Regions from separate parts of the Kitasatospora sp. NPDC056446 genome, predicted to be linked through region 3. Evidence: riboswitches for the same ligand, from Rfam matches in the RefSeq annotation. Region 3 holds a riboswitch; each other region holds the start of a gene.
The links. Region 3 has a riboswitch for cyclic di-AMP ahead of ACFQ6N_RS03640 (M23 family metallopeptidase). Riboswitches for the same ligand answer to the same signal wherever they lie in the genome.
Positions count from the first base shown of each region.

Region 1: linked by a shared signal. The riboswitch ahead of ACFQ6N_RS24135 (NlpC/P60 family protein) and the one ahead of ACFQ6N_RS03640 (M23 family metallopeptidase) in region 3 are both predicted to bind cyclic di-AMP.
Region 2: linked by a shared signal. The riboswitch ahead of ACFQ6N_RS23735 (peptidoglycan DD-metalloendopeptidase family protein) and the one ahead of ACFQ6N_RS03640 (M23 family metallopeptidase) in region 3 are both predicted to bind cyclic di-AMP.
Region 4: linked by a shared signal. The riboswitch ahead of ACFQ6N_RS06040 (hypothetical protein) and the one ahead of ACFQ6N_RS03640 (M23 family metallopeptidase) in region 3 are both predicted to bind cyclic di-AMP.

Region 1 covers NZ_JBHTRF010000040.1:40,855-43,032, forward strand. The annotation lists gene ACFQ6N_RS24130 (NlpC/P60 family protein) at 1-607, shown strand, start outside; cyclic di-AMP (ydaO/yuaA leader) riboswitch at 946-1,099, shown strand; gene ACFQ6N_RS24135 (NlpC/P60 family protein) at 1,110-2,178, shown strand, end outside.
Region 2 covers NZ_JBHTRF010000039.1:35,547-37,724, reverse strand. The annotation lists gene ACFQ6N_RS23735 (peptidoglycan DD-metalloendopeptidase family protein) at 26-991, opposite strand; cyclic di-AMP (ydaO/yuaA leader) riboswitch at 994-1,204, opposite strand; gene ACFQ6N_RS23730 (MFS transporter) at 1,487-2,178, shown strand, end outside.
Region 3 covers NZ_JBHTRF010000003.1:226,322-228,499, reverse strand. The annotation lists gene ACFQ6N_RS03645 (hypothetical protein) at 1-401, shown strand, start outside; gene ACFQ6N_RS03640 (M23 family metallopeptidase) at 489-1,337, opposite strand; cyclic di-AMP (ydaO/yuaA leader) riboswitch at 1,350-1,508, opposite strand; gene ACFQ6N_RS03635 (YiaA/YiaB family inner membrane protein) at 1,718-2,008, shown strand; gene ACFQ6N_RS03630 (alpha/beta fold hydrolase) at 2,126-2,178, shown strand, end outside.
Region 4 covers NZ_JBHTRF010000006.1:62,713-64,890, reverse strand. The annotation lists gene ACFQ6N_RS06040 (hypothetical protein) at 54-1,418, opposite strand; cyclic di-AMP (ydaO/yuaA leader) riboswitch at 1,420-1,586, opposite strand; gene ACFQ6N_RS06035 (esterase/lipase family protein) at 1,856-2,178, opposite strand, start outside.

The DNA.
Region 1 (2,178 bases), on a different contig from region 3:
GCTCAAGTCGCTGCTGGACCAGCAGCGCCGGCTGGACCAGGAGAAGACCGAGGCCGCCACCGTGCTGGCCTCGCTCGACACCACCACCAAGGACCTGAACCAGTCCAAGGCGGACGTCAACACCAAGCTGAAGGCCGCCCAGGACCTGCTGAACTCGCTCAGCAGCGCCGACCGCAACGCGCTGAAGGCCCAGCAGGCGCAGGACGACCGCGCCTCGCGCGGCAGCGACCGGGTCGACCTGGGCAACCTGCCGCCGGCCAGCGGCTACGCGGCCACGGCCGTGGCCAAGGCGATGAGCAAGCAGGGCTCGCCGTACGTGTGGGGCGCCACCGGGCAGAACACCTTCGACTGCTCGGGCCTGATGGTCTGGGCGTACGGCCAGGCGGGCGTCTCGCTGCCGCGCACCTCGCAGGAGCAGGGCCACTACGGCACCGCGGTGACGCTGGCCACGGCCCAGCCGGGCGACCTGGTGGTCTACGGCGGCGACATGCACCACGTCGGGATGTACATCGGCAACGGCATGGTGGTCCACGCGCCGCACACCGGTGACGTGGTGAAGGTGATGAAGGCCGACGCGATGCCGATCAACACCATCCGCCGGGTCTGACGGCCCGACACGCCGCAGGGGCCGACCGGTCCTGTGATCCGCGCCACCCTCCGCCCTGGGGGGTGGTGTTCGGGTTTTCGAGTGTTTCGCGACCACTTCGTGAGACCTGATCAGCCTTGCGTAGGACCGTGGTCACGATCGGTCATTTTCACAAAAGAACTTGGGTAATCTTCCGTCTTTTTTCTGACAAGGATTTGAACCGATCACGGTTCAGTTACTAGGGTCGTGGTCCGAGCCACCGCACAGTCGATCACCCAGCCTGGGTGGCGGCGGTGGTTACCGCCGAGTTCGTGAGGCAGCGGGGCAGGTCGAAGCGACTGCCCGACAGGGGAGCCCAGCAGTCGGGGGCGCTGCGCAGCGGAGCCGGGGAACCACGTTCCTCCGGGGTGAATCGGCGCCAGGTCGGCCGTCTCGACGGCCGTGAGGCGTCGTAGGGCATGCTTCCGGCCCGAACCCGTCAGCTCACCCGGTAGGCGGACGTAGGAAGAAGGAGTCCGCCTTCGTGGCGTCCCATCGTCGTCCCAAGCCAGCAGGCCGCGCCCGCGTCTCCATCATGACCGGCGTCGCCGCCGCTGCCGTCGCCCTCTCCGCGCAGTCCGGCGCCCACGCCGACCCGCAGCCGACCAAGGACCAGGTCAAGGAGCAGGTCGACCAGCTCAACGAGCAGGCCGAGGTGGCGACCGAGCAGTACAACGCCGCCCAGGAGAAGCAGCAGACCCTGGAGAAGCAGGTCTCCGGACTGCAGGACCAGGTGGCCCGGCAGCAGTCCCAGGTGACCGACCTCCAGGGCGGCCTCGCCGAGATCGCCGGGGAGCAGTACCGCAACGGCGGCATATCCCCGACCGTCCAGCTGATGTTCTCGTCCAGCCCGGACAGCTTCCTCAACCAGGCCGGTGCGCTCAACCAGGCCGGTGACACCCAGAAGAACCAGCTGAAGCAGCTCCAGGAGCAGCAGCGCAAGCTCGACCAGGACCGCACCGAGGCCCAGGGCAAGCTCGCCGAGCTGGAGGCCACCACCCAGCAGCTCAAGGCCTCCAAGGACGACGTCCAGACGAAGCTCAAGGCCGCGCAGGACCTGCTCAACACCCTGACCGAGCAGGAGCGCCAGGCGCTGCGCGCGGCCGAGGAGAAGGCCGCCGCCGACGCCAAGGCCCAGGCCGACGCCGCGAAGGCCCAGCAGCAGGCCGCCGACCGCGCCTCGCGCGACAACAGCCGCACCGACCTGTCCGGCGGCTCCTCCGCGGCCGCCGCCAAGCCGGCCGCCCCCGCCCCCGTCGCCCCGGGCAGCTCGCGCGGCGCGGCCGCGCTGTCCGCCGCCGCCTCCAAGGTCGGCAGCCCGTACGTGTGGGGCGCCAGCGGCCCGAGCTCGTTCGACTGCTCCGGCCTGATGGTCTGGGCGTTCAACCAGGTCGGCGTCTCGCTCCCGCGCACCTCGCAGGAGCAGGCCCACGCCGGGACCCGGATCGGCACCGACCTGTCCCAGGCCCAGCCCGGCGACGTGCTGATCTTCTACGGGGACGCCCACCACGTCGGCATCTACGCCGGCAACGGCCAGGTGCTGCACGCGCCCA
Region 2 (2,178 bases), on a different contig from region 3:
CGGTGGTTCCTGAGACCCCGGAGGGTCAGAGCGCGACGCCGTGGGCGCGCAGGTAGGCGACCGGGTCGATGTCCGAGCCGTACTCCGAGCCGTTGCGGATCTCGAAGTGCAGGTGCGGGCCGGTCACGTTGCCGGTGGCGCCGGAGAGGCCGATCTGCTGGCCGACGGTGACGGACTGACCGATCGTCACACCGATCGAGGAGAGGTGCGCGTACTCGGCGTAGTGGCCGTCGGCGAGCTTGATCTCCACCTCGTTGCCGTAGGCGCCGCCGTTGCCGGCCTTGACCACGACGCCGTTGCCGACGGCGCGCAGCGGGGTGCCGGTGGAGGCGACGAAGTCCTGGCCGGTGTGGTGGCCGGAGGCCCACATCGAGCCGGCCACGCCGTAGGCGGTGCCCAGCTTCGGGTTGGCCAGCGGCGCGACGAAGGCGGCACTGGCGGCGACCGGGACGGCGGTCACGGCCGGGGCCGGGGCCGCGGTCTGAACCTGGGTCTGCACCTGGGCGGACGGCTTGGCGGCCTCGGTCTGGACCTGGACCTGGGCCTGCGGCTTGGCGGCGGCGGCCTGGGTGACCGGCGCGGCCGGCTTGGCGGGCTTCGCCGGGGCGGCCGGAGCAGCCGGGGCGGCGGCGTGGCCGGCGAGCGCGAGCTGCTGACCCGGGAAGATCAGGTTCGGGTCGGCACCGACGAGCGAGCGGTTCTGCTCGTACAGCGCGTGCCAGCCGCCCTGGACGTTCCGGGCGTCGGCGATCTTGGACAGGGTGTCCCCGCTGACGACGCGGTAGCTCTCGGCCGAGGCGGCCGAGGCGGCCGGGGCCGGCGCGGCGGCCTGGGCCGCCGGCGCGGAGGCGGCGGCGGGGGCCGGGGCGGTGTGGGCCTGGGCGCTGATCGCGGTCACCAGCGGAAGGGCGAAGGAGACACCGGTCACAGCGGTGGCGATGCCGATCCGGGCGGCGCGGGGCAGGGCGATACGACGAGCCTGTGCAGGCATGGAATTTTCCTCTCCGACGCCTGCGAGGTGAGCTGTCGGGTTCGGGCTGGAGTTGCCCGGCCGCATGTGCGGCTTCACCCCAAGCCGGTCCTGGACGCCCGCGCCCTGAGGCGCGAACTCCGGTCCGGCGACTTACCTGTGGGTCCCCCGCTCCTGCCGTACAGAGTTCAGATCGAACCACCGGGCAGCGGCAGGATTCGGCGTTCCACCCGGCGGATCCGTCCGGACTGGCCGGGCGGTCGCTGAACTAAAACCCATCCGTTCGGGTGAAGCAATGTCGATCTCTTGAATCGGCAACCATCTCCCTGGTCACCGTCACCCTCCGGATACCGGCCCGCACAGTGCGTACACAACCCATTCACCCCCCGCCACTGATCCACGACCCTGCGCCGAAGTCGACGCCGCCGCGCAGTCGCCCGCTCACGCACCGCACGCCACCGACACACCCACCGGTGACCCTTGTCACGTACGCCTCGGGAGGCGCAGGATCGGGCCGTGGCCACCTCCGAGGCCGGCACCCTGCGCCTGGGCACCGCGCAGGGTCGCTGGGTACTACTGGCGACCGTGCTCGGCTCCAGCATGGCGATGCTCGACGGCACCGTGGTGAACGTCGCCCTGCCCCGCATCGGCACCGATCTCGGTGCCTCCCTGGCGTCCCTCCAATGGACGCTGAACTCCTATCTGCTCACCCTGGCGGGCCTGATCCTGCTCGGCGGCGCGCTCGGCGACCGCTACGGACGGCGCCGGGTCTTCCTGATCGGCGTGGTCTGGTTCGCCGCCGCCTCCGCGGCCTGCGCCGCCGCGCCGAACATCCAGGTGCTGGTCGCCGCCCGGGCCGTCCAGGGCATCGGCGGCGCGCTGCTCACCCCCGGCTCGCTCGCCATGCTCCAGGCGGTCTTCCACCCTGACGACCGCTCGGCCGCGGTCGGCCTGTGGTCCGGCCTGGGCGGGGTGTCGGCCGCGGTCGGCCCCTTCCTCGGCGGCTGGCTGGTGGACGGCCCCGGCTGGCGCTGGATCTTCCTGCTGAACCTGCCGCTCGCGGCCGCCGTGATCGCGGTCACCACCAGATCGGTGCCGGAGAGCCGGGACAAGGGCGCGTCCGGCCGCTTCGACGTGCTCGGCGCTGTGCTCGCCGCACTGGCGCTCGGCGCGGTCACCTACGCGCTGACCGCCGCCGGCGAGGGCCT
Region 3 (2,178 bases):
TCGGCGGGCTCGCCGAGGAGGAACGGCTGGCCGCGTTCGAGGCGCTGGCACCGGCGGGCTGGCTGGACGAGCCGGACGAGCGGGGCTGGGGGCCCGGCCGGGTGCTGTCGGTGGGCATGGCCACGGACGGCGCGCGCCGGCTGCTGGAGCAGGGCCTGATGCGGCGCAGCTACCGCAACCTGGCCGAGCTGACGGCGCTCGGGCGGCCGATGCCGGACGAACTGGCCGGGGACTTCGGGCGGTTCGAGGAGGCCGCGGTCGCCGTGGCGCTCGACCTGTTCGGGGAGTGGACGGTGCCCGGGCTGCCCCGGCTGCTGCTGGAGGAGTTCCCGGAGCTGGCGCCGGAGCCGGGCCAGGAGGAGATCGACGCGTACCTGGCGCAGTTGCCCGCCGAGGACTGAGGCGCAGCGGAGAGCCCTCGGCCGCGTGTGCGGCCGGGGGCTCTCGGGCTTCCGGGACTCTCAGGGCTTCGGGCTCCCGGGCCTTCGCTACGGGTTGAGGCCGCGCTGCTGGAGCCAGGGCTCCGGGTCGACCGGGGCGCCGCCGCCGGGGCGGACCTCCAGGTGCAGGTGCGGGCCGGTGACGTTGCCCGTCGCGCCGACCTTGCCGATCTGCTGGCCGGAGGTGACCTTGCCGGTGCCCTTGATGATCGAGGAGAGGTGGCAGTACCAGATCTCGGTGCCGTCGGGCAGCGTCTCGACGATCCGGTAGCCGTACGAACCGGACCAGCCGGCCGAGGTGATGGTGCCCTGGCCGAGCGCGTACACCGGGGTGCCGGTGTCGGCGGCGAAGTCCAGGCCGGTGTGCAGGTTGGCCCAGTAGCGGGCGCTCTGGCCGTAGTGGGCGGAGAGCCGGTAGTCCTTCACCGGGAGGGTGAGGGCGGCGGCCTGGGCCCGTTCGGCCTCCTCGGCGGCGCGCTTGGCCTCGGCCTCCTTGGCGGCGGCCTTGGCCTCGGCCTCCTGCGCGGCCTGCACCCGGGCGCTCTCCTCGGCGGCGGTGCGCTGGCTGTCGGCCTGCTGCTGGATGCGGGCGGCGAGGGCGAGGCCGGGGTCGGCGGCGAGGGCGACCGGGGTCTCGTCCGGGCTCTCGACGGCGGGGGCGGCGGCCGGGGTGGCCGAGGCGAAGCCGGTGGCGCCCAGGGTGGCGGCGACGGCGGTGACGCCGAGCAGTGGGGAGGCTCCGCGGGTCTGACGCGGCATCCGGTGGCGGTTGGTCTCGGCCTCGGGGCCGAGGAGTCCGGGGCCGTGGAACTCGGGGCCGTCCGTACCGGGGTGGTCGAGGAGCCGGGTACCGGCTGCGGGGCCGGCCGGGTGTGCCGGGGTGTGCGTCGACGCCACGGAGGCGCGCTCCTTTCCTTCCTTCGCGCCTACCGGGTTAGCTGACGGGTTCGGAGCAGGAAGGTCTCCTACGGCCGGGCCGGAGCCCCGCCGATTCACCCCAAGGAACGTGGTTCCCCGGCTCCCTGACCTGCCCGGAGGCCGGTCTGCGGGATTAGGCGACGGCGCACGGTGCCGTCTGGGTACGGCGTTGACGACCGCGCTGCGTTATCAAACGTTAATCCTAGGACGCCCTGATTCCAAGCCATCCGTCCGGGACGGCTGTGGAACACGTGATCGGACGTCAACGAACGACCCCTCACCGGGGCACCCGATCCGAGCACTCCATCTGAGTACTCCTACTCATGTGCGAGCCGCCCGCACGGCCGCATCCTGGCGCCATGAGCGCACCGATGCAGAACCGCACCACGGCCGCGTACTACATCCAGGCCATCCTCTCCTTCGCCCTCTCCGGCACCGCCCTCGCCGTCGGGATCGCCTACCTGCCGGTCGGCGGATGGACCCGGGCCTTCCTCGGGATCGGCCTCCTCTACACCGTCACCTCCGCGTTCACCCTGGCGAAGGTGATCCGGGACCGGCACGAGTCCAACGAGATCGTCAGCCGGGTCGACCAGGCCCGCCTGGAGAAGCTGCTGAGCGAGCACGACCCGTTCCGGGCGGACGGGGTCTGAGGCGCGCGCGGCCCGCCGTCGGTACCAGTGCTTGACGGCTAAGGCTATTAGCCTTAGCTTTATGGCTATCGGCAGTATTCGCCGATGCCCCGCAGCGGCGGACCGAGGAGGCCCACCATGAACGCCACCACCCCGAGCACCCGGTACCTGGACGTCCCCGGCGGACGGAT
Region 4 (2,178 bases), on a different contig from region 3:
AGGACGGCCGGTCCGGGAAAGGGCCGTCCTCCCCGGCCACGAGGGCGCGGGGCCTAGCGGTAGACGCGGACGTAGTCGGCGGCCATGGTGATCGGGGCGGTCCCCTGCGGCGCGGGGTGGTACTGCCCGGCGCACACCGAGAGGTTGAGGATCAGGTACGCCGACCAGTTGGCGCCCACGCCCTTGCCGTCCGAGTGGACCTTGACGCCGTTGACGTACCAGTCCACCGAGTTGGCGCCGTAGTAGGTGCCGATGGTCACCCACTGGTCCTTCGCGACGGCGCTCGCGTCGGTGTAGTACTTCGGGGTGCCCGGGTTGACGTGGTTGGTCAGCTCCAGCAGGTTCGGGTTGTCGGGGTGGTACTCGAAGGAGTCGATCTCCCCGTTGCCGTTCTTCCAGGTCCACAGGGCCGGCCAGGCACCGGTGCCGGCGGGCAGCTTGACCCGGGTCTCGGCGTAGTCGCCGGTCTTGACCTGGAAGCCCTCGCTGGAGCCCTCCGTGGTCAGGAAGCCGGTGTTCCAGGACTGCTTGCCGTTCTCCAGGGTCGGGCCGCCGGGGGTGGCGGTGAAGGTGGCGACCCCGTTCGCGACGCTGACGTTGTTCTTGTTCAGCCAGTCCAGCTTGTTGTCGTCCGGGTTGTGGTTCCCGTACTTGTACGAGGTGCTCTTGTCGCCGACCCAGCGCTGGCCCCAGGAGATCGGGCCGTTGAACTCGTCGGACCAGGTCAGCGACTTGCCGGCGACCGGGGAGGACGGCGCGGGGGTGCTCGGGCTCGCGGTGGCGCTCGGGCTGGGGCTGGGGGCCGTGGTGGGGCTGGGCGCTGTGGTGGGGCTGGGCGTCGCGGTGGGCGTCTCGGTGGGCTTCGGGGCCGGGGTGGCGGTCTTGGTCGGCGCCGGGGTGGGGGTGGGAGTGGCCGTCGGGGTCGGGGTCGGGGTCGGGGTCGGGGTGCCGGTGGCCGAGACCACCAGCTGCTGCGAGGGCAGGTTGTGCCAGGCGCCGCCGAGGTCCTGCCAGAAGCCGAACTGGGTGTACGTCCCGGCGGGCAGGGTGCGTGCACCGCTGGTGAAGTTCACTCCGCTCGGGCAGATCTGCACGTTGGAGGCGTTGCCGGGGAAGTCGAGGTTGGTGCCGCGCGCGTCGCGCACGCCCACGCCGACGGTCTTCGCCGTGAAGCAGGCCGAGGAGTGCAGGGCGAGCGACGCGGTGGTGGCCTTGCCCGCGACCATGGCGGCGGGGGCGAGGCGGTCCTGGGTGACGGTGGGCGCGGTGGCGGCCTGGGCACCGGTGACGGACGGCAGTCCGAGCAGGCCGGCGCCGCTGATGGCGAGCGCCCCGGTGGCGGCGAAGGCGGCGTTGCGGCCGCGGTGGGTCGGACGGGCGTGGCGCGGCGCGCGGCGCCGGGCGGCAGGCTGGGGCATGAGAGGACCTCTGCGACGCCGGCGAGGTTAGCTGTCGGGTTCGGGCTGCAGTTGGCCCGGCCGCCTGTGGAGCGGCTTCACCCCTAGCCTCGGCCCGTACACGGTTGCGCACGGGCCGGGCGCCGACCTTGGTTCCCCCGCTCCTGTCCGCTGTGGTGCTCGGTGACCCGCCGACGGGTGGACAGGACTAGGCGTCCCGGCGGCGGGGTCCGCGGGGGCGGACGACCGTTGCAGGCTAGGCAGGCCGTACGTGAACGGACAACTGTCTCGGGCCGGTTGTCGCACAGCTCACAGTGGTGTCGATCAACGACACTGCGTGGCGGCCGAGTTGATCACTTCGCGCGCGCCGGTGGAGCGGTTCGGTGCGGTGGGGTGCGGCTCGGTGTCGGCGTCGGCGTCGGTGCGGCTCGGCCTCGGTTCGGCTCGGCGGAGCGGCCTCAGCCCAGCCAGGCGTCGACCTGGCTCTCGGCCTCCGGCGCCCAGGCCAGCTCCAGGTGGTTGAGGCCGCTCAGCAGCCGGGTGCCGCCGACCGTCGCGATACCGGTGGTGTCCAGGGCGCTCGCGGTGAAGACGATCCCGTCGCTCGGGCCCCGGTTCTCGTCGAGCACGCCCGGGATGTCGGCCGACCCGCCCGCCAGCAGGTAGGTGCGCACCGCGGGCGGGATCCCGGCCTGCTGGAGCGGGGCGATCAGCGAGCCCGCGTCGATCGCCGCCTGGATGCCCTGGCCGGAGGTGTAGAAGCCCTGGCCGCCGTAGTAGG